DNA from 3 places in the Streptomyces sp. ITFR-6 genome. Region 1 is predicted to be linked to each of the others. Evidence: riboswitches for the same ligand, from Rfam matches in the RefSeq annotation. Region 1 holds a riboswitch; each other region holds the start of a gene.
What was found. Region 1 has a riboswitch for S-adenosylmethionine ahead of RLT59_RS29115 (aminotransferase class V-fold PLP-dependent enzyme). Riboswitches for the same ligand answer to the same signal wherever they lie in the genome.

Region 2: another riboswitch for S-adenosylmethionine. It lies ahead of thrC (threonine synthase); the one in region 1 lies ahead of RLT59_RS29115 (aminotransferase class V-fold PLP-dependent enzyme).
Region 3: another riboswitch for S-adenosylmethionine. It lies ahead of RLT59_RS04075 (hypothetical protein); the one in region 1 lies ahead of RLT59_RS29115 (aminotransferase class V-fold PLP-dependent enzyme).

The regions. Positions count from the first base shown of each region.
Region 1 covers NZ_CP134612.1:6,397,420-6,406,739, forward strand. The annotation lists gene RLT59_RS29095 (cytochrome bc1 complex diheme cytochrome c subunit) at 1-218, shown strand, start outside; gene RLT59_RS29100 (cytochrome bc1 complex Rieske iron-sulfur subunit) at 215-1,267, shown strand; gene RLT59_RS29105 (cytochrome bc1 complex cytochrome b subunit) at 1,264-2,889, shown strand; gene trpD (anthranilate phosphoribosyltransferase) at 3,016-4,080, shown strand; SAM riboswitch class IV at 4,165-4,282, shown strand; gene RLT59_RS29115 (aminotransferase class V-fold PLP-dependent enzyme) at 4,455-5,831, shown strand; gene RLT59_RS29120 (Lrp/AsnC family transcriptional regulator) at 5,895-6,176, opposite strand; gene RLT59_RS29125 (rhomboid family intramembrane serine protease) at 6,173-6,910, opposite strand; gene RLT59_RS29130 (hypothetical protein) at 7,072-7,314, shown strand; gene RLT59_RS29135 (NYN domain-containing protein) at 7,349-8,713, shown strand; gene RLT59_RS29140 (C40 family peptidase) at 9,006-9,320, shown strand, end outside.
Region 2 covers NZ_CP134612.1:3,567,885-3,577,204, reverse strand. The annotation lists gene RLT59_RS16220 (SIS domain-containing protein) at 1-763, opposite strand, end outside; gene RLT59_RS16215 (extracellular solute-binding protein) at 1,093-2,310, shown strand; gene RLT59_RS16210 (DUF3263 domain-containing protein) at 2,357-2,629, shown strand; gene otsB (trehalose-phosphatase) at 2,718-3,575, shown strand; gene RLT59_RS16200 (alpha,alpha-trehalose-phosphate synthase (UDP-forming)) at 3,552-4,955, opposite strand; gene RLT59_RS16195 (glucosyl-3-phosphoglycerate synthase) at 5,036-5,986, opposite strand; SAM riboswitch class I at 6,139-6,265, shown strand; gene thrC (threonine synthase) at 6,283-7,578, shown strand; gene RLT59_RS16185 (MoaD/ThiS family protein) at 7,611-7,889, shown strand; gene RLT59_RS16180 (cold-shock protein) at 8,323-8,529, shown strand; gene groL (chaperonin GroEL) at 8,822-9,320, shown strand, end outside.
Region 3 covers NZ_CP134612.1:929,557-938,876, forward strand. The annotation lists gene RLT59_RS04060 (LacI family DNA-binding transcriptional regulator) at 1-743, opposite strand, end outside; gene RLT59_RS04065 (cytochrome P450 family protein) at 1,006-2,262, opposite strand; gene RLT59_RS04070 (cytochrome P450) at 2,259-3,554, opposite strand; gene RLT59_RS04075 (hypothetical protein) at 3,756-4,148, opposite strand; SAM riboswitch class IV at 4,198-4,307, opposite strand; gene RLT59_RS04080 (phosphocholine-specific phospholipase C) at 4,481-6,547, opposite strand; gene RLT59_RS04085 (GtrA domain-containing protein) at 6,895-7,377, shown strand; gene RLT59_RS04090 (hypothetical protein) at 7,901-9,253, shown strand; gene RLT59_RS04095 (tetratricopeptide repeat protein) at 9,260-9,320, opposite strand, start outside.

The DNA of each region.
Region 1 (9,320 bases):
CCTTCCCCGACACGACGATGCCCAATCAGCAGAAGAAGGACATCATCGCGTACGTCCGGACCGTGAACAGCGCGCAGGCCGAGAGCCCCGGTGGCCTCAAGCTGGGCGGCCTCGGTCCGGTCAGCGAGGGTCTGTTCGGCTGGATCTTCGGGCTCGGCGCACTGATCGCAGTTGCCATCTGGGTCGCGGCCCACACCGCTAAGGCCAAGAAGTCATGAGTAGCCAAGAGATTCCAGAAGAGAACCTGCCCGCAGAGCAGGTCCCCGCGCACGGCGCGGTAGAGGGCGCGGACGATCCGTTCGCGGACCCGGGGCTGCCGGCCCACCAGCCGCGCATCCAGGACATCGACGAACGGGCCGCGGACCGGTCCGAGCGCGTGGTCGCGTTCTTGTTCACGCTGTCCATGCTTGCGACGGTCGGCTTCATCGCCTCCTACGTCATCTTCCCGGTCGACCAGATCGTCTACATCTTCCCGTTCGGTCATGTGAGCGCGCTCAACTTCTCCCTGGGTCTGACCCTGGGCGTGGCGCTCTTCGCGATCGGCGCGGGAGCCGTCCACTGGGCGCGCACCCTGATGTCGGACGTGGAGGTCGCCGACGAGCGGCACGCCATCGCGGCCGAGCCCGAGGTCAAGGCGAAGGTCCTGGCGGACTTCGCGGCCGGTGCGGAGGAGTCCGCGTTCGGCCGGCGCAAGCTGATCCGCAACACGATGTTCGGCGCGCTGGCCCTGGTGCCGCTCGCCGGTGTGGTGCTGCTGCGCGACCTCGGTCCGCTGCCGGAGAAGAAGCTCCGCTCGACCCTGTGGGCCAAGGGCAAGCAGCTCATCAACATGAACACGAATGAGCCGCTCCGCCCCGAGGACGTCGCGGTGGGTTCGCTCACCTTCGCCATGCCCGAGGGCCTGGAGGAGGACGCACACGACTTCCAGACGCAGATCGCCAAGGCTGCGCTGATGATCATTCGCATCGAGCCGTCCAACATCAAGGACAAGCGCGAGCGCGAGTGGGCCCACGAGGGCATCGTGGCCTTCTCGAAGATCTGCACCCACGTCGGCTGCCCGATCAGCCTGTACGAGCAGCAGACGCACCACGTGCTCTGCCCGTGCCACCAGTCAACCTTCGACCTCTCCGACGGCGCCCGCGTCATCTTCGGTCCGGCCGGTCACGCCCTCCCGCAGCTGCGGATCGGCGTGAACAGCGAGGGCAACCTCGAGGCGCTCGGTGACTTCGAAGAGCCCGTCGGTCCTGCATTCTGGGAGCGCGGATGAGTACTGCGACCGATACGAAGCGCAAGGCGCCCGCCGGTGAGAAGATGGCCGACTGGGCGGACGGCCGGCTCGGGATCTACTCCCTGGCCAAGGCCAACATGCGCAAGATCTTCCCGGACCACTGGTCCTTCATGCTCGGTGAGATCTGCCTCTACAGCTTCATCATCATCATCCTCACGGGTGTGTACCTGACGCTGTTCTTCCACCCGAGCATGGCCGAGACCGTCTACCACGGTCCGTACGAGCCCATGCAGGGCATCCGGATGTCGGAGGCCTACGCCTCGACGCTGGACATCAGCTTCGACGTCCGCGGTGGTCTGCTCGTCCGGCAGATCCACCACTGGGCCGCGCTGATCTTCCTGGCCGGCATGTTCGTGCACATGATGCGCGTGTTCTTCACGGGCGCGTTCCGCAAGCCGCGCGAGATCAACTGGCTGTTCGGCTTCCTGCTGTTCGTGCTCGGTATGTTCACCGGCTTCACCGGCTACTCGCTCCCGGACGACCTGCTCTCGGGTACGGGTGTCCGCTTCACCCAGGGCGCGATCCTGTCGATGCCGATCGTCGGCACCTACATCTCGATGTTCCTGTTCGGCGGGGAGTTCCCGGGCGGCGACTTCGTCGCGCGGTTCTACTCGGTGCACATCCTGCTGCTGCCGGGCATCATGCTCGGGCTGCTGGTGGGCCACCTCATCCTGGTCTTCTACCACAAGCACACGCAGTTCGCGGGTCCCGGCCGGACCAACAAGAACGTCGTGGGCATGCCGCTGCTGCCGGTGTACATGGCGAAGGCCGGAGGCTTCTTCTTCCTGGTCTTCGGTGTCATCGCCGTCATCGCGGGCATCGCCTCGATCAACCCGATCTGGGCCATCGGCCCGTACCGCCCGGACCAGGTGTCCACCGGCGCCCAGCCCGACTGGTACATGGGCTTCGCCGAGGGTCTCGTCCGAGTGATGCCGGGCTGGGAGATCAACCTCTGGGGTCATACGCTCGTCCTGGGCGTGCTCATCCCCCTGGTGCTCTTCGGGCTCATCCTGGGCGCGATCGCGATGTACCCGTTCATCGAGTCCTGGGTCACCGGGGACAAGCGCGAGCACCACATCCTGGACCGCCCGCGCAACGCCCCGACGCGTACGGCCTTCGGCGTGGCGTGGATCACGGTGTACTTCATCGGCCTGGTGGGCGGCGGTAACGACCTCTGGGCCACGCACTTCCACCTGTCGCTGAACTCCATCTCGTGGTTCGTCCGGATCTTCTTCTTCGTCGGACCGGTCCTCGCGTTCATCGCGACCAAGCGGATCTGCCTCGGCCTTCAGCGCCGGGACAAGGAGAAGGTGCTGCACGGGCGCGAGTCCGGGCTCATCAAGCGCCTGCCGCACGGTGAGTTCGTCGAGGTCCACGAGCCGCTGTCGCAGGGGCAGCTGCACACCCTCACCGCGCACGAGCAGTACGCGCCGGTCGAACTCGGCCCGCTGGTCGACGAGAACGGCGTCAAGCGCAAGGTGTCGCCGATCGAGAGGACGCGGGCCAAGCTCAGCAAGAGCTTCTACGGCGAGAACAGCCAGATCGCCAAGGCGTCCCCCGAGGAGTACAAGGAGATCACCGAGGGCCACGGCCACCACTGATCACCTGAACTGATCGCCACAGCAGGAGCCCCGCCCATCCATACGATGGACGGGGCTCTTCGCTGTCCCCGGCGCTCGATAGGGTGGTCGCATCCCTGTATCGGCTGTGGACCCCAGGAGCGGACCATGAACGTTGTGACCCCGGTCGGCGGCGACAGCGTGGCGGCTCGTACCTGGCCCGGCGTGCTGACCCAGCTGATGCGCGGCGAGGACCTGAGCGCGGACGACACCGCGTGGGCGATGGACCGCATCATGAGCGGCGAGGCGACCGACGTGCAGATCGCCGGCTTCGCGGTGGCCCTGCGCGCCAAGGGCGAGACCGTCGGGGAGGTCACCGGTCTGGTCCGTGCGATGTACGAGCACGCCACCACGATCCACGTGCCCGGCCGCACGGTCGACATCGTCGGCACCGGCGGCGACATGGCCAAGACGGTCAACATCTCCACCATGTCCGCGATCGTGCTGGCCGGGGCGGGCGCCAAGGTCGTCAAGCACGGCAACCGCGCCTCCTCCTCGGCCAGCGGCTCCTCCGACGTACTGGGCAAGCTCGGCGTCAACCTGGATCTGGCGCCGCAGCGCGTCGTCGAGGTGGCGGAGGAGGCGGGCATCACCTTCTGCTTCGCGGTGAAGTTCCACCCCGCCCTGCGGTACGCCGCGAAGGCGCGGGCCGAGCTCGGCGCACCGACCACCTTCAACATCCTGGGCCCGCTCACCAACCCGGCCCAGGTGCGCTCCCAGGCCATCGGCGTCGCCGACCCGCGGATGGCGCCCATCGTCGCGGGCGTCCTCGCGGAGCGCGGCAACTCCGCGCTGGTCTTCCGCGGCGACGACGGCCTGGACGAGCTGACCACCACCGCGACCTCCAGGGTCTGGACGGCCCGCGACGGCGTCGTGCGCGAGCAGGCCTTCGACCCGCGCGACGTCGGCCTGGACCTGGTGCCGGTCGAGGCGCTGCGCGGCGCGGACGCCTCGTACAACGCCGATGTGGCCCGCCGGCTGCTGGCCGGTGAGACGGGGCCCGTACGGGACGCCGTGCTGCTCAACGCGGCGGCGGCGCTGGTCGCGCTGGACCCGGGGGAGGGCACCCTTGAGGAGCAGCTCACCGCCGGTATGGCGAAGGCCGCCGAGTCCATCGACTCCGGGTCCGCCGGGCGCGCGCTGGAGAGATGGGTCAAGGCCAGCAACGCCTGAACGCATGGAGCGGCGAAGAGGGGCGCAGTCCAGATCATGGACTGCGCCTTGCGCGTTCCCGCGCGTATGGCAAGATGCTGGGCAGGTCATGAGTGACAGCGACTACGGCCCCGGCCCGCTGTCCGGCAACCCTCCGTCCGTGGCGGGGTGCCCCGGGTGAAGACCAGGCCGTAGGCAGCGAGGTCTGCGGCAAGCGCGGACCCCTCGACATCGTGAGATGTCCACCCGTGGGGTCCTGGTCCTCAGGGAGCCTCTGTGAGCAAGCGAATGCGATAGGGCTTTTCGGCCCTCCTCCGCACACCCTTTCTTCTTCTTCCGTGCTGCCGCGTATCCGCAGGCACGCGGAGTTCGCCTGCCTGTTACGGGAGTTCGTCATGTCTGTCTTCACCGCTGCCGCCGACCAGTCCATTTGTGCCCCGCTGCCCGTTCTGGGCAAGGATGTGACGGTTCCGCTGGTGACCGGCGGTGAGGTCACCTACGCCGCGCTCGACTACGCCGCCAGCGCCCCGGCCCTGCAGCGGGTGTGGGACGACGTCGCCGCGTACGCGCCGTACTACGGCAGCGTCCACCGCGGTGCCGGCTACCTCTCGCAGCTCTCCACGGACCTCTTCGAGTCCAGCCGGGTGACCGTCGCGGAGTTCCTCGGCTGCCGCGAGGGCGACCAGGTGATCTTCACCCGGTCGACGACCGACTCGCTCAACCTGCTGGCCGCCGCGTTGCCCGCCGACTGCCAGGTGTTCGTCTTCGAGACCGAGCACCACGCGTCGCTGCTGCCCTGGCGCGACGCCCGGGTGACCTACCTGAACGCCCCGCGCACCCCGGCCCAGGCCGTTGCCACGCTTGAGCGGGCGCTCGCGGACCGCGATCCCTACGGTCCCGCGCTGGTCTGCGTCACCGGTGCCTCCAACGTCACCGGTGAGCTGTGGCCGGTCAAGGAGCTCGCCGCCGCCGCGCACGCCCACGGCGCCCGCATCGTGCTCGACGCGGCCCAGCTCGCCCCGCACCACCCCGTCGACATCAGCGAACTGGACGTCGACTGGGTCGCCTTCTCCGGCCACAAGCTGTACGCGCCCTTCGGCTCCGGCGTGCTGGCCGGCCGCTCCGACTGGCTGCGCGACGCCGAGCCCTACCTGGCCGGCGGTGGCGCCTCCCGCAAGGTCGCCCGGCGCACCGACGGCGGGGTGGACGTCGAGTGGCACACCACCGCCGCCCGCCACGAGGCCGGCTCGCCCAACGTCATTGGCGTCTACTCCATCGCCGCCGCCTGCAAGGCGCTCACCGAGGCCGGGTTCGACAGCCTGGTCGCCCGCGAGCAGCAGCTCGTCTCCGAGGTCCGGGCCGGGCTGGCGGAGGTCCCCGAGGTCAAGGTGCTCTCGCTCTTCGGTGACGACGCCCCGCGCGTCGGCGTCATCTCGTTCGTGGTGGAGGGCTGGAACAGCTCGCACTTCGCCGCGGCGCTCTCCGCCGAGTACGGCATCGGGGTGCGCGACGGTCTGTTCTGCGCCCACCCGCTGGTGCGCACCCTGCTCGGCAGCGACCCGCAGGACGTCGGCGAGTGCGGCGCGCCGGAGGCCGAGCCGGGCGAGAAGTCGCTCAACGCGATCCGGGTCAGCTTCGGCGCCGGTACGCCGGACGAGCACATCGAGCGCTTCGTGCGGGCGGTCAAGGAGCTGGTGAGCGAGGGCGCCCAGTGGAAGTACCGCACCGAGGACGGCCGCTGCGTCCCGGACCGGGGCACCGCCCAGCACTGAGCCGCAACGCGTTCGGCCGGGTACGGAAGCTGTTCCGTACCCGGCCGAACGCGTTTGCCTAGGTCAGCCGTCCAGGCCGATGGCGAAGGCCGCCTCCAGGTCGTGCTGCGAGTACGTACGGAACGCCACATGGGTGTCGGTCGCCTCGACGCCGGGGATCTTGCTGATCCGGCCGGGGATGACGTCGGCGAGATCGTCGTGCTTGGCCACCCGGACCATGGCGATCAGGTCGTACGTACCGGTGACCGAGAAGACCTCGCTGACGCTGTCCAGTGCCGCGACGGCCTCGGCGATCTCGGGAATCCGGTCCACGCTGGTTTTGATGAGCACGATCGCGGTGATCACGGCTGGCTTTCTCCCTCGGTGGCCGTGGCTGGAGATCTCACTCTAGCGTTACCCCGGTAGCGCCCCCAGGCGTAGAGGAACCCGACGGCGAAGCCGACCACATGGGCGAGATAGGCGACGCCGGGGCCGCTGCCCGCGCCCTCCGCGGCCAGCCACTGGAGCACGAACCAGAAGATCAGCACGATCCAGGCGGGGAAGCGCAGCGGGAGGAAGAGCAGGAACGGGAACACGCTGGTGACCCTGGCCCGCGGGAAGAGGTAGAGGAAGGCGCCCAGTACCGCCGAGATCGCCCCGGAGGCGCCGACGAGCGTCTGGTCGGAGGTGGCGTGCGCGGCCGCGTAGGCGAGCAGCGCGAGGTAGCCGCAGCCCAGGTAGAAGAACGCGAACTCGGTGTGGCCCATGCGCTCCTCGGCCATCGCTCCGAACACGTACAGGAACAGTATGTTGCCGAGCAGGTGCAGCCGGCTGCCGTGCACGAAGAGCGCGGTGAGCGGGGTGATCAGGGCGTGTGCGGAGCCGTCCCACAGCTCGCTCGGGATCACGCCCCAGCGCTCGAAGTACCCGGCCTGGGCGGACAGCAGCGCGTCCGCGCTGCCGTACACCGGGGCGAGCCCGGAGAGCGGGCTGATCGCGAAGACCACGCAGCACAGCGCGATGAGGGCGTAGGTGACCGGCGGCCCGCCCGAGGTGGCCGCCCGCAGAAGTCTGCCGGCCGCAGCCCGCCGATCGATCATGAACAGAGCATGACGCAAGCGGAGGGAACGGGACAGAGTGCCTCGCCGTGCCGGTGGTATGCGGTGAGGCCGTAGGGTTGCGGTAGGACATCCGCAGTTCGACGGCGCACCGCGAAGATCCTTATCTGGCAGCACGAGGCCCGAGACAAGAGGACACAACGATGACGACGGTTCCCCAGCCGACCGAGGCGACCCGCTGGCGCTGCACGCTCTGCGGAAACCTCACGCGATTCGACGTGACGCGCTCGTCCAAGGTCGTCGAATACGTCCATCTCGACCTGGCCGGGGAGTCGAGCGTCGAAGAACGCGAGGTGGTCAGTGAGACCATCGAGTCGGTGCGCTGCCGTTGGTGCAACGCGGTGGACCAGATCGAACTAGTCGACAGGCCGGGTGCCGACTCCTGACGGGGCCGTGCGGACATACAGTTTGAGGTGACGGATGGTGGAGCAGCCCCCTGGCGGCGCCGCGTCGGCCGATGCGGCCGACGATGCCGTGGAGATGCTCGACCGCCCGCTGCCCGAAGGCGTACGGCGTCGGGTCGTCGCGCTGGTCTCGGACGCGTTCGGAGCCCTCACGGTCACCGAACTCCCCGCTCAGCTCCGACAGTACGCCCGATTCACGCCGAGCAGGCGTGCCAAGTTCGCCGGGAACGCGATGGCGGCCGCGCTGGCGGGCGACGCCACCTTCAGGCGGCGCATCGGTGAACGGCTGCGGGAGACCCAGCCGGAGCTGAGCGCCGCCCTGGAGGCCGGCTCGCCGCCCGCCGCCGCCGACCCCGTGGACGTCGCCGCCGCGGCCTACGTGCTGCGCCCGGACGGCTGGGTGAAGCTCCTCGCCGCCGCGGGTGAGGAGGCCCAGCGCGCCGACGCGGAGCGGGCCGACGAAGAGAGCCGGCGCGAACTGGAACGGCTCCGCGAGGAGCTGGACCGGGCCCGCGCCCAGACGAAGAGCGAGACCGAACGGCTCCGCGGCGACCTCGACGCGGCCCGCAAGGAGGCCGAGTCGCTCCAGCGCAAACTGCGCAGCGCGGCCAACGAGGTGAAGCGCGCGGAGGCGGCGCTGCGCCGGGGCAGGGCCGAGAGCGACACCGTACGGGCGGAGGCGGCCGCCCAGGTGTCCGCGGCGGAGAGCGAGACCCGCAGGCTCCGGGCCCGGCTCAGCGAGGCGGAGGCGTCCGTCGAGGCGGGGCGCAGGGCCGCCCGTGAGGGGCGCTCGGTCGAGGACATGCGGCTGCGGCTGCTGCTGGACACGGTGCTCGAAGCGGCCGGCGGACTGCGGCGCGAACTGGCGCTGCCGCCCTCCTCGATGCGTCCCGCGGACACCGTCGACGCGGTCGAGCCCGGCCGGATGTCGCCCAAGGACGTTGCCGCCAGAGCCCTTTCCGACACCGATCCGGCGCTGCTGGACCAACTGCTGGCGCTGCCGCAGGCGCACCTCATCGTGGACGGATACAACGTCACCAAGACCGGCTACCCGCAGCTGCCGCTGGAGAAGCAGCGACTGCGGCTGCTGGGCGGTCTGTCGATGCTCGCGGCCCAGACGGGCGCCGAGATGACCTGCGTCTTCGACGGGGCGGAGCTGGCCGCTCCGGTGCTGCTCGCACCGCCCCGCGGCGTACGGGTGCTGTTCAGCAGGGCGGGTGTCACCGCGGACGAGCTGATCCGTCAGCTCGCGCGTGCCGAACCGTCCGGGCGGCCCGTCGTGGTGGTCTCCACCGACCGCGAAGTGGCCGACGGGGTGGCGAAGGCGGGAGCCAGACCCGTCGCGTCCGTCTTGCTCCTGAAGCGGCTTTCACGCGTTTGACGAATCTTGCCAGGCTTGTTGGTGGTTGCCGTAAATTACGGAACGGGCCGTCAATTCGCCGCTACACGCAGTGTGGTGTGGGTAAAGAAGTACCCGGTGTGACGAGATTTTTCCCGCGAGGATTTGAACTGATCACAGGATGGTCACTATGGTCGGGCCTCGAACCTTCGCACGGTTGATCACCCACCCGGGGTGGCAGTGAAGGAACCGCCGAATCCGTGATCCACACGGAGCCGGGGATGACGTCCCCCACAGCCCGGTAGGCGGCTCACGGAAGAAGGAGCTCGCCTTCGTGGCGTCCCACCGTCGTCCCAAGAACCCGAGCCGTGCCCGTGTGACCGTGCTCACCGCGACCGCCGCTGCGGCCGTGGCCCTCACTTCCCAGGCCGCTCACGCCGACCCCAAGCCGACCAAGAGCGAGGTCAAGGCGAAGGTCGACAAGCTCTACCACGAGGCGGAGGCGGCCACCGAGCAGTACAGCGGGGCCAAGGAGAAGCAGGAGAAGCTGGAGAAGCAGGTCGGCGCGCTGCAGGACAAGGTGGCCCGCGGTCAGGAGGAGCTCAACACGCTCCGCTCCGGACTCGGTTCGCTCGCCGCCGCGCAGTAC
Region 2 (9,320 bases), 2.8 Mb from region 1:
CGACGCCCTCGACCTCGCCCGCCAGACCCTCGGGCAGGGCGCCGAACACCCAGGCCACCCGGTTCGGTCCGGTGACCGCGATCGGGCCGTGGCGGTACTCCATCGCCGGGTAGGACTCCGTCCAGGCGCCCGCCGCCTCGCGCATCTTCAGCCCGGCCTCCTGCGCCAGCCCGTAGGTCCAGCCGCGCCCCAGGAACGTCCACTGCTCGGCCGAGACCACCGCCTCCTCCAGCGGCTCCGTCACCGCCAGCTCCGCGTCCACCGCGGCCTCGGCCACCGTCTTCACGCCCGCCGGGAGCGGCCCGGAGGCTTCGAGCCCGGCCCGCAGGAAGGCGAGCGCGGTGGTGGCGAACCGGGTCTGCACGACCGACTCCTCGTCGGCCCAGTCCAGGACCGCCACCGTGTCGGCGGCGTCCATCACCGGTGTCTTCGGGTCTGCGGTCAGCGCGACGGTCGGCGTCTTCCCGCGCAGTTCGGCCAGGAGCGCCAGCACCTCGCTCGTGGTGCCGGAGCGGGTGATGGCCACGACCCGGTCGTAGGACCGCCCGGCCGGGAACTCCGAAGAGGCGTAGGCGTCCGTCTCGCCCTGCCCGGCCGCCTCGCGCAGCGCCGCGTAGGCGATGGCCATGAACCAGGAGGTGCCGCAGCCGGTGACGGCGACCCGCTCGCCCGGACGCGGCAGCCCCTCGGCCACCGCTCCCGCCTCTGCGGCACGCCGCCAGCAGCTGGGCTGGGTGGCAATTTCTGATGCGGTACGGGACATGCGGTACGGCTCCTCGCGGGGATGGGCGCGTATAAAGGTCTGGACCATTAGGGCTGCTGGAGGGTTAAGGGCCTTGTGCCGGGCCCTCGTTGACCGAGACGTCGACCGAGACCTACTTAGCAGTTACTCCGCGTCCCGTGCAATGCTGCTGCGTTGCCGAAGCGATACCGGGGCGGTGTAGACCTCCTCGGAGGCGGTGGGGCAAAATCGCAGCTCATCCGGAGCGCCCCACGCCGACGTGGGTGGAGCGGATGGCGCGATCGACAAGAACGGACTGAGCTGTGCAGCGGCGTTACTTGGGACTGACGGCGGCTGTCGCCGCTCTGGGGATGACGGCGGCGCTGTCCGGCTGCGGCGGCGGGAGCGGCGGGGGAGACGTCACGCTGAAGCTGGTCGCGGCCGATTACGGCACCGGCGAGGCAAACAAGTCGGACAAGTACTGGGACGGTGTCGCCCGGGGCTTCGAGGCGTCCCACCCCGGCATCAAGGTCGACGTGACCGTCCTGCCGTGGACGGACATCGACCGCAAGGTCGCGGAGATGGTCAAGGCCGGAAAGGCACCCGACATCGCGCAGATCGGCGCGTACGCGGACTACGCCAAGGCCGGGAAGCTCTACTCGGCCGACCAGATGCTCAGCGTCCGCACCCAGGCCAACTTCCTGCCGGTCCTCGCGGACGCGGGCCGGGTCGGCCAGGTCCAGTACGGACTGCCGTTCGTGGCCAGCACCCGGCTGCTCTTCTACAACAAGAAGCTCTTCGGCCAGGCAGGGCTCGACGCCCCGAAGACCTGGAGCGACATCGCGAGCGACGCCGCCGCGCTCAAGCAGCGCGGCGTGAAGTTCCCGTTCGCGCTGCCGCTGGGCCAGGAGGAGTCCCAGGCCGAGACGCTGATGTGGCTGCTCAGCGGCGGCGGTGGCTACACCGACGACGTCGGCTCTTACAACATCGACTCGGAAGAGAACATCAAGACGTTCGACTGGCTGAAGTCGAACCTCGTCGACAAGGGACTCGTCGGCCCCGTCGCCCCCGGCGAGCTCAACCGGGCGAAGGCCTTCCAGGCGTTCACCAGCGGTGACGTCGGCATGCTCAACGGCCATCCGACGCTGATGCAGGAGGCCCAGGAGAAGGGCGTGGACGTCGGCATGGTGCCGCTGCCCGGTATCACCGGGCCGAGCACCAGCTCGATGGGCGTCGCCGACTGGATCATGGGCTTCAAGCAGAACGATCACCGGGTCGAGATGGGCAAGTTCTTCGACTTCATGTTCAGCGACAAGAACGTCATCGACTTCGCGGACACCTACGACATGCTGCCGGTCACCGACAGCGCCTCGGCCGCGATGGAGACCGACCCCAAGTACAAGCCGCTGTACAAGTTCCTGGACGCGCTGCCGAGCGCGCAGCTCTACCCGTTCGGAAAGACGTCCTGGGCGCGGGCCAGCGAGTCGATCAAGAAGAACATCGGTGAGGCGGTCGAGCCGGGCGCGAAGCCCGAGAGCGTGCTGGCGCGCATAGCGCAGGAGTCCACGGCGGCGGAGAGCGCGGAGTAGCGGGCGGCGGTCCGCAGGTCACGGCCCGCGCAATATATTGGCTGATATGACCGCCCTTCCCCCGGACCCCCCCGACCAGCCCGCCCCGCCCTCTGCCGGACTCTCGGACCGGGACCGCGCGGTGCTGGCCGTGGAGCGGCAGTCATGGACCGGGCCCGGCGCGAAGGAGCGGGCGATCCGGGAGCGGCTCGGCATCTCCCCGACCCGCTACTACCAGCTTCTGAACGCCCTGCTGGACGACCGGCGGGCCCTGGAGGCCGACCCGGTCACGGTGAACCGGCTCCGGCGGGTACGAGAGGCGAGGCGGGGCCGCCGCTGAGGGCCGGGGCGGAGCCCCGGCCGGGCCCTGTGTGGGGCGGAGCCCCGGTCGGGCCCGCGGGCAGGCCACCGCCTATAGGCTCGGACGCATGGGCAGCCACCCGCACACCCCACCCCTGCCGACCCCGACGACCCCCGCCGGACGGGAGGGCCTCGCCGCTCTCCTCGGCCGGCCCGACCGCGCCGTCATCGCGCTCGATTTCGACGGCACCCTCGCAGACATCGTGCCGGACCCCGAACAGGCCCGCGCCCACCCCGGGACCGTCGAGGCGCTCGCCGCACTCGCTCCCCGGGTCGCGTCGATCGCCGTGATCACCGGCCGCCCGGCCGGCGTCGCGGTCCGCTACGGCGGCTTCGCCGGGGTCGCCGGACTGGACCACCTCGTCGTCCTCGGCCACTACGGCGCCGAACGCTGGGACGCCGTCTCCGGCACCGTCCACGCCCCCGCTCCGCACCCCGGTGTCGCCGCCGTGCGGGCCGAACTGCCCGGCTTCCTAGACAGGTTCGACTCCTGGCGCGGTACCTGGATAGAGGAGAAGGGGCAGGCGCTCGCCGTCCACACCCGCCGCGCAGAGGACCCGCAGGCCGCCTTCGAGGCGCTGCGCGGCCCCCTCGGCGAGCTGGCAGCCCGGCACGGCCTGATCGTCGAACCGGGCCGGATGGTCCTGGAGTTGCGGCCCGCCGGCATGGACAAGGGCGTCGCCCTCACCCAGTACGTGCGCGAGACGGGCGCCGAGTCCGTGCTGTACGCGGGTGACGACCTGGGCGACCTGGCCGCGTTCGCCGCCGTGGAGAAGCTCCGCAGCGAGGGCCCCGACGGCACCCCAGGCCTGCTCGTCTGCAGCGGCGAGGCGGAGGTGCCGGAACTGGCCGCGCGCGCCGACCTGTTGCTGCCGGGCCCCGGAGCGGTCGTCGGCTTCCTGTCAGCCCTGGCGCAGCGCCTCTAGCTGGTCCAGGAACCACTGTTGCGGCGGCAGCGCGGTGGCCGCCTCCGCCAGCCGCTCCGTGCGCTCGGCGCGTACGTCGTCCGCCATCGTCAGCGCCTCGTGCAGGGCGTCGGCGGTGGCGGACACGTCGTACGGGTTCACCACGATCGCGTCGTCGCCCAGCTCCTCGTACGCGCCCGCCTCCCGCGACAGCACCAGCGCGCAGCCGTGGTCGGAGACGACCGGGACCTCCTTGGCGACCAGGTTCATGCCGTCCCTGATCGGGTTGACGAGCGCCACGTCGGCCAGCCGGTACGCCGCCAGCGAGCGGGCGAAGTCGTCCTTGACGTGGAGGACGACCGGGGTCCAGTCCGCCGTGCCGTGCTTCGTGTTGATGTCGTCGGCGACGCGCCGCACCTCGGCCGTGTACTCCCGGTACACCGCGAGGTCCTGCCGCGAGGGGTAGGCGAACGCCACGTGGACGACCCGGCCGCGCCACTCGGGCCGTTCGTCGAGCAGCGCCCGGTAGGCGAGCATCCCCCGGACGATGTTCTTGGACAGCTCCGTGCGGTCCACCCGCACGATCGTCTTCCGGCCGGGGCCCACCTGCTCGCGCAGCGCCGCCATCCGCTCGTCCACATCCGGCTCGTGCGCGCGCCGGAGCAGGAAGTCCGCGTCGGCGCCGAGCCCGTGCACGCCGATCCGGGTGCGGCCTGTGCCGCCCAGGATCTCCGTACAGCAGCTGATGAAGCCGTCCGCCCAGCGGCGGGTCAGGAAGGCCGCCCGGTCGGCGCCGAGGACACCGCGCAGCACCTGCTCCGCGATGTCGTCGGGCAGCATCCGGAAGTAGTCGACGGGCGCCCACGGGGTGTGCGAGAAGTGGCCGATGCGCAGGTCGGGGCGGAGCTCGCGGAGCATGCCGGGCACCAGCACCAGGTGGTAGTCCTGCACCAGGACCGCCGCGCCCTCGCCCGCCTCCTCCGCGAGCGCCTCGGCGAAGGCCCGGTTGTAGGTCTCGAAGGACGCCCACTGGCGCCGGAACTCCGCGTCGAAGACGGGCTCCACCGGGGTCTGGTAGAGCAGGTGGTGGATGAACCAGAGCACCGAGTTCGCGATGCCGTTGTACGCGTCGGCGTGCACGTCCGCGTCGATGTCCAGCATCCGTACGCCCGGCTCACCGACCCCGCGCCGCACCGCCTCGCGGTCGCCGTCACCGAGCGCGGCGCAGACCCACATCTTGTCGTCCACCGCGCTCAGCCCCGAGACGAGCCCGCCCCCGCCCCGTTTCGCGTCGAGCGAGCCGTCCTCGCCCACGGTGTACGAGACCGGGCCTCGGTTGGACGCGACAAGAACCTGGGCGGCGGGCTGGGCGGCGGACTGGGGGGCGTGCTCGGAGACCATGCGCGGAATCTAGCCCGATCCCGAACCGTCCAAACGTGCGTGCGGCCGCGGGCCGTCCCGGCCGACGCGTCAGCCGGTACTCAGGCGGCGCGGCGCGAGACGTACTCCTCGATCTCGCGCATCGGCGGCCGCTCCTCGGTGTCCACCGGGTAGGTCTGCGGCACGAAGCCGCTCTCGCCGCGCTCGAACTGCGTCAGCTCGGGGCGCACCAGATGGCCCCGTGAGAGCCGCAGCGAAGCGGTCCGGTAGATGGCCGCCGCCATCCGGCCGAGCGCCCGGCCGTCCTGGTGGCGGTGTTTGCGGACGCCGACATCGACCTGGGCCAGCGCGTCCAGGCCGACCGTGTGCAGGGCGTCGACGAGCAGCCCCAGCTCCACCCCGTAGCCGACCGGGAACGGCAGCTGTTCGAGCAGCGACCGGCGTACGGCGTACTCGCCGCCCAGCGGCTGGACGAAGCCGGCCAGCTGCGGCCAGTGCAGATTGAGCAGCGGCCGTGCCACCAGCTCGGTGACCCGCCCGCCCTGGCCCGCGGTCTCCCCGAGCGGACGGTCGTACATCGCCTTGACGAACTGCACGGAGGGGTCGGTCAGCAGCGGGCCGACGATGCCGGAGACGAAATCGGCCGAGAAGTCCTTCAGGTCCGCGTCGATGAAGCAGACGATGTCACCGCCGGTCACCAGCAGTGACCGCCACAGCACCTCGCCCTTGCCGGGGACGGCCGGCAGCCGGGGCAGGATCGCGTTCCGGTGGATCACCCGGGCGCCCGCCCGGCGGGCGACCTCCGCGGTGTCGTCGGTGGAGCCGGAGTCGATCACCACGAGTTCGTCGACCAGCCGGACCTTCTCCATGAGCTCGCGCCGGATCGTCCGGACGATGTCCCCGACCGTCGCCGCCTCGTTGAGCGCGGGCAGGACGACACTCACGCTCCCCCGGCGCGGGTCGCCGCCCCGGGCGGCCATGAGCTGCTCCAGCGGGCGGTCGGCGCACGACCAGGAACGCCTGGTCAGCCAGCGTTCGACCTCTTCCAGCACGGTCGATACTCCCTGTATGTGATCCATCTCGCGGTTCGGACGACTATCTCAACAGTCCGGTGCTTCGGTTACAGTCTGAACAACGCAGATGGCCGTGGCATGCCGGGGTCCATCCGCCGATAAACGCCTGGATCGATGGTCCAGTGCCATAGCGCTCATCCAGAGGGACAGAGGGAACGGCCCGTTGAAGTCCCGGCAACCATCCCGCCGACCGCGAGGTCAGGTGGGGACGGTGCCAATTCCGTCTTGTGGCGAAATGCGTCACAAGGAAGATGAGGAGAAAGGGCCTCGCCATCATGGCTGTTCAGACTGTTGCAGCAACCACCGAATCTTCCGTGGACCTCGGTCCCGCCGCGGCACTTTCCTGCCGCGAGTGCGGAGAACGATTCCCGCTCGGTCCCCTTTTCGCCTGTGCGACCTGTTTCGGGCCGCTCGAAGTGGCGTACGACCTGCCGACCGGCTCCCCGGACGAGCTGAAGAAGCGCATCGAGGCCGGACCCGACAACATCTGGCGCTACGCGCCGCTGCTGCCGGTGCCCGCCGATGTCGCGGACAAGCCCAACATCAACCCCGGCTTCACCAAGCTGGTCAAGGCCGACAACCTCGCCCGTGAGCTGGGCGTCACCGGCGGCCTGTACGTCAAGGACGACTCCGGCAACCCGACGCACTCCTTCAAGGACCGCGTCGTCGCGATCGCCGTCGAGGCCGCCCGCGCCTTCGGTTTCACCACGCTCTCCTGCTCCTCGACCGGCAACCTGGCCGGTGCGGTGGGCGCCGCCGCGGCCCGCGCCGGTCTGCGCTCGTGCGTGTTCATCCCGCACGACCTGGAGCAGGGCAAGGTCGTCATGGCCGCGGTGTACGGCGGTGAGCTGGTCGGTATCGAGGGCAATTACGACGACGTCAACCGGTTCTGCTCGGAGCTCATCGGAGACCCGCTCGGGGAGGGCTGGGGCTTCGTCAACGTCAACCTCCGCCCGTACTACGGCGAGGGCTCCAAGACGCTCGCGTACGAGATCTGCGAGCAGCTCGGCTGGCGGCTGCCCGACCAGATCGTCATCCCGATCGCCTCCGGCTCGCAGCTCACGAAGATCGACAAGGGCCTCCAGGAGCTGATCAAGCTCGGCCTGGTCGAGGACAAGCCGTACAAGATCTTCGGTGCCCAGGCCGAGGGCTGCTCGCCGGTCTCCGCCGCCTTCAAGGCCGGTCACGACGTGGTCCGCCCGCAGAAGCCGAACACGATCGCCAAGTCCCTCGCCATCGGCAACCCGGCCGACGGCCCCTACGTCCTGGACATCGCCCGCCGTACGGGTGGCGCGGTGGACGACGTGAACGACGAGCAGGTCGTCGACGCGATCAAGCTCCTGGCGCGCACCGAGGGCATCTTCGCCGAGACCGCGGGCGGTGTGACGGTCGGCGTGACGAAGAAGCTGATCGAGGCCGGCCTGCTCGACCCGACGCTCACCACCGTCGTCCTGAACACCGGGGACGGCCTCAAGACGCTGGACGCGGTGGCCGCCACCTCGCAGGCGACGGCGACGATCCGTCCGAGCCTGGACGCTTTCCGCGCCGCCGGCCTCGGCACCGCCGGCTGATCCCACCCGAGACTCCAGGAAGGGCACCCACCATGAGCGTCAAGGTCCGTATCCCCACCATCCTCCGCACCTACACGGGCGGCCAGGCCGAGGTCCCGGCAGAGGGCGCGACCCTCTCCCAGGTCATCGAGTCCCTGGAGAAGGACCACCCGGGCATCGCCGCCCGCGTCCTGGACGACCAGGGCAAGCTGCGCCGCTTCGTCAACGTGTACGTCAACGACGACGACGTGCGCTTCGAAGGCGGCCTGGAAGCGCTCACCCCGGACGGCGCGGGAGTCTCGATCATCCCGGCCGTCGCCGGCGGCTGCTGACCCCGGGGACCCTGGCGGTCCCACTGCGCCGAGTCACCTGGATTGCCCTCTCCGCGACAGAAGCGGAGGGGGCAATTCTGCATGGTTGAGCGCGGTAGAGTGTGGGAAGTCCCCTTCGCTGCCCGTGCCCCCCGCATATGAGAATGCGCCTGGCCACGACAAGATGCAGCCAAAGTACCTGAGCTTCTTGCGCCATAAGTCGCCTTTGCCTGGCCCGACTTGCCCTGGAATCTCATGAATTCCTCATATTCGGGTGATCGGCGCGCCTGAGAATTTTCGTCCGATTGACCTGTTGCAGAGGGCAGTTGGGCAGATACATTCGGCCGCGGTCGACGCGTTCCGGCGCACGCACCCTCTCCTGTCGGAGGGTGGGTTCTGACCCGGGCCCGCGAAGTGCGGTCCTGTGCAAGGGCCAGTAATAGGGGAGTTAGGCATGGCTCAGGGCACCGTCAAGTGGTTCAACGCGGAGAAGGGGTACGGCTTCATCGCGGTCGACGGTGGTGCGGATGTTTTCGTCCACTACAGCGCGATCCAGATGGACGGATACCGCACCCTCGAAGAGGGTCAGCGAGTTGAATTCGAAATCTCGCAGGGCCAGAAGGGGCCGCAGGCGGACATGGTCAAGCTCGCTGTCGGCTGAGCTCGGCGCGGTCGGCCAACGACACTACTCACGCACGGAGGGCCCGTACCCCCAGGGGTACGGGCCCTCCGTGCGTCCCGAGCCACTCCCCGAGAGGGGAGGCGCTTGCACTCTCGGGGGTCGAGTGCTAATCATTGGGCTTAGCACTCTCCGGGTGAGAGTGACAGAAACTTGGACCGGGCCGGTGAGGCCCGCAGGTCTGCCGGGGCAAGGAACCGGCAGACGGCAGGCCGTCCGTCGCGGGCGCCACTCGGTCCGGAGAATCCACCCCTGTCCGGGAGGACCACTTCATATGGCCAAGATCATCGCGTTCGACGAGGAGGCCCGGCGCGGTCTTGAGCGCGGCATGAACCAGCTCGCCGACGCCGTCAAGGTCACCCTCGGCCCCAAGGGCCGCAACGTCGTCCTTGAGAAGAAGTGGGGCGCCCCCACGATCACCAACGATGGTGTTTCCATCGCCAAGGAGATCGAGCTGGAGGACCCGTACGAGAAGATCGGTGCGGAGCTGGTCAAGGAGGTCGCCAAGAAGACGGACGACGTCGCCGGCGACGGTACGACCACCGCCACCGTTCTCGCCCAGGCACTCGTCCGCGAGGGTCTGCGCAACGTGGCCGCGGGTGCCAACCCGATGGCTCTCAAGCGGGGCATCGAGAAGGCCGTCGAGGCCGTCTCCGCCGCCCTCCTGGAGCAGGCCAAGGACGTGGAGACCAAGGAGCAGATCGCTTCGACCGCCTCCATCTCCGCCGCTGACACCCAGATCGGCGAGCTCATCGCCGAGGCCATGGACAAGG
Region 3 (9,320 bases), 5.5 Mb from region 1:
TCGTTCTGCACGATGAAGCCCGTGGTGCCGGGGCGCTCGTCGAATATCCGCGAGAGGGTCTGGGCCATCGCGGGGTAGCCGCCCTCGCAGGGCCGGTGCAGGACCCGCACGCCGGTCTCCCGCGCCCTGGCCCGTACTCCGTCGACGGTCCGCTCGGCGAATCCGGTGTGCCGCTCGTACACCGCGGCCGCCTCGCCGATCACCGCGATCTCATGGTGCCCGAGTTCCGCGAGGTGCTCGACGCAGAGCGCCCCGGTCGCCTCGAAGTCGAGGTCCACGCAGGTGAGACCGGCGGTGTCGGCGGGCAGTCCGATCAGCACGGCGGCGCGGTCTGTCTCGCGCAGCAGCGGAAGCCGTTCGTCGTGCAGTTCGACGTCCATCAGGATCATGGCGTCCGCGAGCGAGCTGCCGGTGATCCGGCGCACCGCGGCCGGGCCCTCCTCACCGGTCAGCAACAGGACGTCGTAGCCGTGGACGCGGGCCGTCGTGGCGACGGCGATGGCGATCTCCATCATCACGGGGACGTACATGTCGGTACGCAGCGGCACCATGAGCGCGATGATGTTCGACCGGCTGCTGGCGAGCGCCCGCGCACCCGCGTTGGGGTGGTAGCCGAGCTCCTTGATGCTCCGTTCCACCCGTTCCCGGGTGGGGACCGAGATGGACCGCTTCCCGCTGAGGACGTAGCTCACCGTGCTGGCGGAGACTCCGGCGTGCTGTGCGACCTCGGCAAGGGTGACCATTCAGCTCTCCATCACGGAACGACGTCGGACACCGGCACGCGGAGGGGCGGCTTCAGTCGGACACCACTGCGGCGAAGCGCTTCCACTCCCCACCCATCACCTTGTGCGTGTACGGATGGTGTGAGCCTAGACGTGCTGCTAAAGCGTGTCCATAGCGTTGTCGAAGCGCTTCGACACACGTGCGTCGACGGATGTCTGCGGAGACGGCGGCCCGTGGCGGTCGCCCGTACGGCCACCGCCACGCTATGCCGTCCGGCCCGATTCAGGCGTCGAGCAGTACGAGGAAGGCCTCCATGTCGTTCTGGGTCATCACCGGGAGCTTGCGGAGGTCCGTGTCCGGCACCGCGAGCCGCAGTCCGGGGAACCGGGCGAAGAGGGCGGGCAGCGCTATCCCCGCCTCGACCCGGGAGAGCGCGGCGCCGGGGCAGATGTGCGGACCGTGGCCGAACGTCATGTGCCGGATGGGGGCGGGGCGGGTGATGTCGAAGGCGTCCGCGTCTGCGCCGTGCTGCTCGAAGTCCCGGCCGATGGCCCGGTACGAGATGACCACGCCCTCGCCCTTGGCTATGACGTCGTCACCCACCTGGATGTCCTCGGTCGCGAACCGCATCAGCAGATGGGTGGTCGGGGTGTCCCACCGCAGCGTCTCCTCGATCACCGCCTCCCAGGAGGCCTCCCCTTCGAGGACCATCCGCAGCTGTTCCGGGTGGGACAGGAGGGCTCGTACCGCGTTGAGGATGAGCCCGATGGTGGTCTCGTGGCCGGCCGCGACCATCGCCTTGAGGTTGCCCACCACCTCTTCTTCCGTGAGCGGCTCGCCGCCCTCGTCGGCGAGGATGAGCGCGGAGGTCAGGTCGTCGGTGGGCCGGGCGGCCTTCTCGCGGACCAGCCCGGCGTAGAAGACGTCCAACTCGGCCAGCAGGGCCAGCCGTTCGTCCTGCGGGGTGAGCATCGAGAAGAAGGCCTTGTACTGTCTGGTCAGCATGGCGTTCTCGGCGGGGTCCACGCCCATGAGCATGCCGACGACCCGCATCGGCAGCGGCTGCGCGAACACCGATTTGAGGTCGACGACGGCCCCGTCCCTGCCGCCGTCCGCGAGCGCGTCCAGCAGTTCCTCGGTGAACTTCTCGATGTCGGGCCTGAGGGCCTCCAGCCGGCGGGGGGTGAGCGCCTGGGAGGTCTTGGTGCGCAGCCGCCGGTGCTCGGCGCCGTCCACGGTGAACATGGACGGCCCGGCGTCGATCATGCCGATGAGCGGCCACGCGTGCGTCACCTCGCCGCTCTTCCACAGTCCCCAGGCGTCGAGATCCTTCACCAGCCTCGGGTCGACCAGGAGTTGACGGGCGTCGGCGTGCCGGGTGATCGTCCGGGCGGGTACGCCGAGCAGCTCGATCCTGGCCAGCCGGCCGGCCTCACGCAGCCTCGCGGTCTCACCGTCCAGGTCCTGGACCATGGGGTCGATGACGACGGTCCCGCCGTCCGGGGCAGCAGCGTGCGCAGCGGCGTGAGGGCAGTTCACGAGAGGTCTCCTGTCGTACGAACGGGGGTGAACCGAACGGGCAGCGCGGTGGTACCGCGCAGGAACGCGGAGGGCCGTCGCACCAGATCCGCGACGGGGACCCGGAGCTCCAGGTCGGGCAGGCGGTCGAGCAGCACCTCGATGCCGGTACGCGCGATGGTCTCCGCGATCTCCTGGGCGGGGAAGGGGCACCGGTACTCGCCGTGGCTGAAGGCGAGATGCGCGCCGTTGCCGCCCTGGCCCGAGGAGCCGCCGCCGGTCAGGCTCTGCCGGATCAGCGGATCGGTGTTGGCGGCGCCGAGCCCGAGCAGCAGCATGTCCCCCGCCCTGATCGGCCGTCCGCCGAGCCGGGTGTCGCGGGCGGCCCAGCGTCCGGCGAGGATCTGCGTCGGCCCGTCCTCCCAGAGCACCTCGTTCATGGCCTCGGCCACGCTGCGCCGGCCGCCCGCCATGGACTGCGCGAACTCGTCCTCCGTGAGCATCAGCCGCAGTGAGTTGCTGATCCAGTCGGCGGTGGTCAGGTGCCCGGCGGCCGTGATGGCCATCAGGTCGAGCATGTACTCCTCATCGGTGAAGGCCTCGGGGAACGCGAGCATCCGGGAGGTCACGTCGTCGCCGGGTGCGGCACGCTTCGCGGCGACGAGTCGCGCCATGTGTTCCCCGAACCGCAGATGGGCCTCCTGCGCGCCCGGACCGCCGTCGGCCAGGTCCTTGAGCACGTGGGCGATGGCGCCGCCCTCGTCGTCGGGGAATCCGACCAGCCTCGCGAGGACCAGGACCGGAAGGGGCTCGCAGAAGTCGGCGACGAGATCGGCCGTGCCCCGGCTGCACACGGCGTCGATCAGCCGGTCGGCCAACTGCTCGCAGTGGCTGCGGATCTCGAACGGGTCGGCTCCTTCGAGGGCGGGTCCGACCATCCGGGCGTGCCGCCGGTGCTCGTCGCCCGCGCTGAAGTAGATGGACGGCAGCGGCCGCCCGACCATGGGCAGCAACGGCCAGTCCTGCGGGATGTGCTCCCACTGGTTCCAGAGGCCGACGTCGCGCGGGAACAGCTCACCGTCACTGGTGACCTGATGGAGTTCCCGGTAGCCGATGACCAGCCAGGCGGGGAACCCGCCCGGCAGCTCGACGGGGACGACCGGCCCGTGGTCCCGCCGCATGGCGCGATAGACGGCTCGCGGCTCGGTCTGGAACGAGGGCCCGCTGAGGGGTACGGGGCCGGGACCCGCGTGCGCGGGGCACTCCGAAGGAGGTGAGACGGACTCGGGCTCTGCGGAGGAAGGGCGCGTCATCGTCCTGACTTCTGTGGCGGCAGTGTCACGCGTCACGATCGTGCGGTCAACGCACGCCCACTATAAGGATTTTATGTGACACCACAGCAGCCAATGACGATCAAATATGCACCCAACACAGAGCAACCGGTCGACATCTCACGACAATTGACGACCGAATCCGGCACCGCCTCCAGGTGCCGACGCGGTACGGCGACGCGGCTACGAGCGCACGGGACCCGGGCCGCCGCACAGCTCCCCTGCCTCGAAGGCGACGTTGACGAGTCCGGCGACCCGGTCGGCACCGGTCACGAGCTTCAGCGCATGCCACTTGGAGAGCCAGTACACGCGTCCCCGGTGACCGGCGAGGGTCTCCCGCAGCCCGTCCGGAGCATGCGTCCACACCCTCGGAAGGGCGCCCGCGTAGTCGAACGCGGCCCGCAGACCGACCCAGCCGTCGTCCCGGACATCGTCCGCGGTCAGCAGTATCTCGACGGCCTGACCAGGCTCCTGCCGGCACTTCTTGGCGTGGATCCAGTGCACTTGGTGGCCTGCGGCGTACCGCTCGCAGTTCCCGCTCCGCACGGAGCCGTGCTCGGGGAGATGACGCAGCATGGTGAGTCCCGCCTTCCGGGGATGATGGACCCCGAGCGCTCTGCACCGCGGTCCGCTGTTCCCCGCACCTCGCGCACGGGGCAGGTCGTCACCCGGAGCACCCGCAGCGGAGCGGGGTGCCGTCCAGCAAGCCGGGGCTGCGCACTGGAACTCATGACCCGGCAAAAACCCTAACGCACCGAGCGGGCGCGCCCGGACACGCGGGACCGCTCAACCGACGGGCGGTCAGGGACGCACAGGAACGGGCCGGACCCGACCCCGTGCGCCCCCGCCTCTCCCCCGACGGCGGTCCGGCTTCCGTTCAGCCGCCCGTGCCGCCCCGTGCCGCCCCGTCAGCCGGTGACCAGGCCCGGGTCACTCGTTCCGGCCTCACCCGTCTCGACGTGTCCGGCGAACCGGCGGAGGAACGTGGCGTCCGCGTCCGAGACCACCTCGATGTCGTACCAGCGCTTGCTTCCGCGCAGGTCAACGGTGTGCTGCACGGTCGCGCCGGACCGCACCGCGAAGGTCTGCGTACCGCCGCCGTAGGCGTCCGCGTTGCGCACGGTCAGCTGGACCGTCTCCGTACCGGCATGGCTGAGAGTCAGGTCGAGAGCTCCGCTCACCGCGTGATGACGCGCCGTCACCTCCGGACCGGCCGCCTTGCCGGGCCCCCTGAAGGTCCGCAGGAAACCGTTCGGACCGTGCACGGTGAGGTCGGTCACGCCGCTGGAGTAGGCCGTGTTCCAGCTGTCGGAGAGCGACTTGCCCGCCTCTGTGGTGTAGGTCCAGGGCCCGTCACCGCGGTTGGCGGACGTCACCAGGAACTGCGCTCCGGCCTCGTCCCCGCCACTGAAGGTGAGCTGGTACTTCCCGGTGCCCGGGTCTGCCGCCCCGTCCACGAGCGGCGCGTACCGCAGTGGCCGGGTGGGCCGCGTCCCGGACTCCTGCTTCGGCACGCTGCCGGAGACCGGCGGCACCGGAACGTAGTCGGGGTGCCGGTCCCCGTCCGGCGGCGCGTATCCGTCCGTGGAGGGCAGCGAGGCGGGCGCGGTGTCCGTCGTACGGAAGTCGAAGGCCGAGGTGAGATCGCCGCAGACAGCGCGCCGCCAGGGCGAGATGTTGGGCTCGTGCACACCGAAGCGCTCTTCCATGAACCGGATGACGGAGGTGTGGTCGAAGACCTCCGAACACGCGAACCCGCCGGTGCTCCACGGGGACACGACCGTCATGGGCACGCGCTGACCGAGCCCGTACGGACCGGCCGCGTACCGGGTGTCGCCGGGGAAGTGGTCGGCGGAGGTGTCCACGGTGGACAGCCCCTGCGCCGCGCCGGACGGCACGAACGGCGGCACGACGTGGTCGAAGAAGCCGTCGTTCTCGTCGTAGGTGACGAAGAGGGCGGTCCGGCCCCAGACCTCGGGGTCCGAGGTCAGTGCGTCGAGCACCTGCGAGATGTACCAGGCACCGTAGTTGGCGGGCCAGTTGGGGTGCTCGCTGTAGGCCTCGGGCGAGACGACCCAGGAGATCTTGGGGAGCGTCCCGGCCCGGACATCGGCCCTCAGGTCGTCGAGGAGCCCGTCCCCGTTCTTGACGTCGGTCCCGGTGCGCGCCTTGTCGAAGAGGGGATCGCCGGGCTTGGCGTCACGGTAACTGTTGAAGTAGAGAAGCGAGTTGTCGCCGTACGTCCCCCGGTAAGCGTCGTCGATCCACCCCCAGGAACCGGCGGCGTCGAGCCCGTCACCGATGTCCTGGTAGACCTTCCACGACACCCCGGCCTCCTCCAGCCGCTCGGGGTAGGTCTTCCAGCCGTACCCCGCCTCGTCGTTGCCGAGCACGGGACCGCCGCCGGTGCCGTCGTTTCCGGTGTACCCGCTCCACAGGTAGTAGCGGTTCGGGTCGGTCGAGCCGAGGAACGAGCAGTGGTAGGCATCGCAGACGGTGAACGCGTCGGCGAGGGCGTAGTGGAACGGGATGTCCTCACGTGTCAGGTGGGCCATCGTCGTGGCGGTCTTGGCGGGCACCCACTGGTCGTACGCGCCCTTGTTCAGCGCCCGGTGCCCACCGGCCCAGTCGTGGTTCAGGTCCTGGAGGAACTGCAGCCCGAGGTCGTCGGCGGGCGGCCTGAACGGCAGCACCTCCTTGCCGGCCAGATCCTTCTGGTGCCAGACCGGCTTTCCGCCGGGCAGCGTGACCGGACGCGGGTCACCGAAGCCGCGCACACCCTTCATCGTGCCGAAGTAGTGGTCGAAGGAACGGTTCTCCTGCATCAGTACGACGATGTGCTCGACGTCCTGGAGCGTGCCCGTACGACCCTTCGCGGGCAGTGAGGCGGCGCGGGCGATGCTGCTCGACAGCGTACTGAAGGCAACCGTGCCTCCGGCGAGTTGCAGGAGGCGGCGACGGTTGAGATCTGCCATGAGTGGGGGCCTCTGTGGGGTGAGGAAACATAAGGGCGAAAACGACAGGAGTGTTCCAGAACCGACGGTCCGGTGGAAGACCCGTGCGGTGTGCACACGGTGTCCTTCGGCCGAACACCCGGCGACGAGGCGTGTCACTACCCGGGCGGGACGCGGCGGACGCCCCCTACGCGGCCCGGAATCCCGCACCGTCGAAACCGCGCCGCCCTGGGGGTTGTCCCCCGGGGTCCCCTGGGGGACAACCCCCAGGAAGGGCGGTGAGAAACCGGGTCGTGGGGAGGACGCCGGGTCCGTAGGTTCTGGGTTGAGATATTCGTACCGCACCACACAGTCCCCGGAGGAATCCCGTGACCGCCGCCCCACCCCGTCAGCCGACGCGCACGACCCACGCCCTTGTCGCGGCATTCGTGCGCTTCGTGGTCTGCGGCGGCGGGGTCGGGGTCGCCTCCAGCGGTGTGCTGGTGCTGCTCGACGACCGGATGCCGCTGGCCCTGGCGAACGCGCTGGTGACCGTGGTGTCCACGGTGATAGCCACCGAGCTGCACAGCCGGGTGTCGTTCCGCAGCGAACGCCGGGGGTGGGGCGTGCACCTCCAGTCCGGGCTGACCGTCGCCGTCAGCTACGCCTTCACGACCGGGGCGCTGCTCTGTCTGTACGCGTTCCGCTCCGAGCCGTCGGCCCTGGTCGAGCAGACTGTGTACCTTTCGGCGTCGGCGCTGGCCGGGGTCGGGCGGTTCGCCCTGCTGCGGGTGGTGGTCTTCGGGGACCGGAAGGCCGGCACGGCCCCCGGCCCGGTGCTCGGGAAGACGTCCGTGGCGATGGCCGCCTGACCGGGCGCCGGCCGGGCCGATTGGATATCGTGACTGGTCGGCCGGGCAGTCGCGCGGCCCATGGGCCGAGTGGGGGCGCGGGTGACACAAGGGCGGGCCGGATGGCTGCGAGTGCCGGTCGGGGACGGTGCCGTGCGGTGGGCCACCCGCGGGAAGTGCCTGCGGGTGCTGGTCGTCGTGCACAACGTGACCTCCGCCACCCGGCTCCTGGACGTGCTGCCGCTCTTCGACGGCGATCTGCGGATCCAGCTCCTCGCCACCTGCCCGGAGTCCTCGGCGTTCTCGGCCGGCACGGCCGAGCTCCTCGCCGGGACCGGAGTGCCGGTGCTGCCGTGGGAACAGGCCCTCGAAACACCGGTGGACCTGGCCGTCTCCGCCAGCTTCGGTGGCCAACTGGAGCGCCTGGCAAGCAAGTTGGCCATTCTCTCGCATGGTGTCGGATACACTAAGAAGCTGGCGACACCGAACACCGAACACCGAACACCGAACACCGAACACCGGCGCAGGAGCGGAGCCCGGCCCCGTGCCCGTATTCGGACAGGCTCCGCAGTGGGTCCTGGCGGACGGTGTACCCATCGCGGACGCTCTCGTCCTCTCCCATCCCGAGCAGTGCGACCGGCTGCGCGCCTCGTGTCCCGAGGCAGCGCCGACCGCTGTGCTCGCCGGTGACCCCTGCTTCGACCGCGCACTCGCCGCCCGCCCCTACCGCGAGCGTTTCCGCCGGGCTCTCGGGGTACGGGCCGGGCAACGGCTGATCGTCCTCAACTCCACGTGGAATCCGGCGTCGTTCTTCGGGGACGGCGGCGCGGGCGGCGACGACCTCCTGCCCGCGTTGCTGCCCCGGCTCGCAGGCGAGTTCCCCGTGGACGAGTACCGCTTCGCCGCCGTCCTGCACCCCAATATCTGGCACGGGCACGGCCCCGGCCAGGTCCGGGCCTGGCTCGACCGGGCGCGGCGCTGCGGGCTGGTGCTGATCGATCCGCTGGAGGGGTGGCGGCAGGCGCTGGTGGCGGCCGACGCGGTGGTCGGGGACCACGGGTCCGTCACCTTCTACGCGGCGGCGCTCGGCACTCCGGTGCTGCTGGCCGCTGCTCCGCTGGACGAACTCGATCCCGGGGCACCGATCTCCGACTTCATGCGGGTGGCGCCCCGGCTGGACCCCGGTGCGCCGCTGCGCGGGCAGATCGACCGGCTCGTGAAGCACCACCGGCCGCTGCCGGGGCCCGCCGAGTACACGACCTCCGTACCGGGTGAGGCCGCGGTCCGGCTGCGGTCCCTCTTCTATTCGATGATGGGTGCGGCGGAGCCGGAGTGGGCCGCCTCGCTGGAGCCGTTGCCGCTGCCCGGCCACGAGCCGGTGTCCGTCACGGCACCCCTCCACGTGCAGACCCGGGTGACGCGGCCGGGCGAGGTCTCGATGACCCGTTGGGCGGGGTCACCGCCCTCGGCCGAGTACGCGGGCGGCGACGCGCACGTCGCCGTGCACGAGGACACCCGCGACGTGGACGGGCTGGAGCTGGCCGACGTCGTCTTCCGGGACGGCCGGCCCGGCGATCCCCGGTTCGGGTCTCCGGCGGTCTGGACGGCCGAGGTGCTGCACCGCCACCCCGGCTGTGCGCTGGCCGCCTTCACCGTCGGCCCGTCCGAGTGTGTCGTCCGGCCGAGGGGCGGCCGGCTGCTCAGCCTGACGTGCCCGCCGGAGGCCTCGGTGGACCCCGCTGCCGCCGCCAGCGCCCTCCATGCGCTGCTGGGGGCCGGGGGCGGCGGCGACGTCATGGCGGAGCGGCTCGCGAGCCTGCTGGATGACGGCGGGTTCACCGTGCGGGCCGGGGTCGGGAGCGTGCGGGTGCGGGTCACCGGCCTGTCCGCCGGGTGACCCGCCTCAGCCGGTGCCGTACTCCCCGGCCGTGCAGCGCTCGCGCATGGACCGCAGATACGCCACG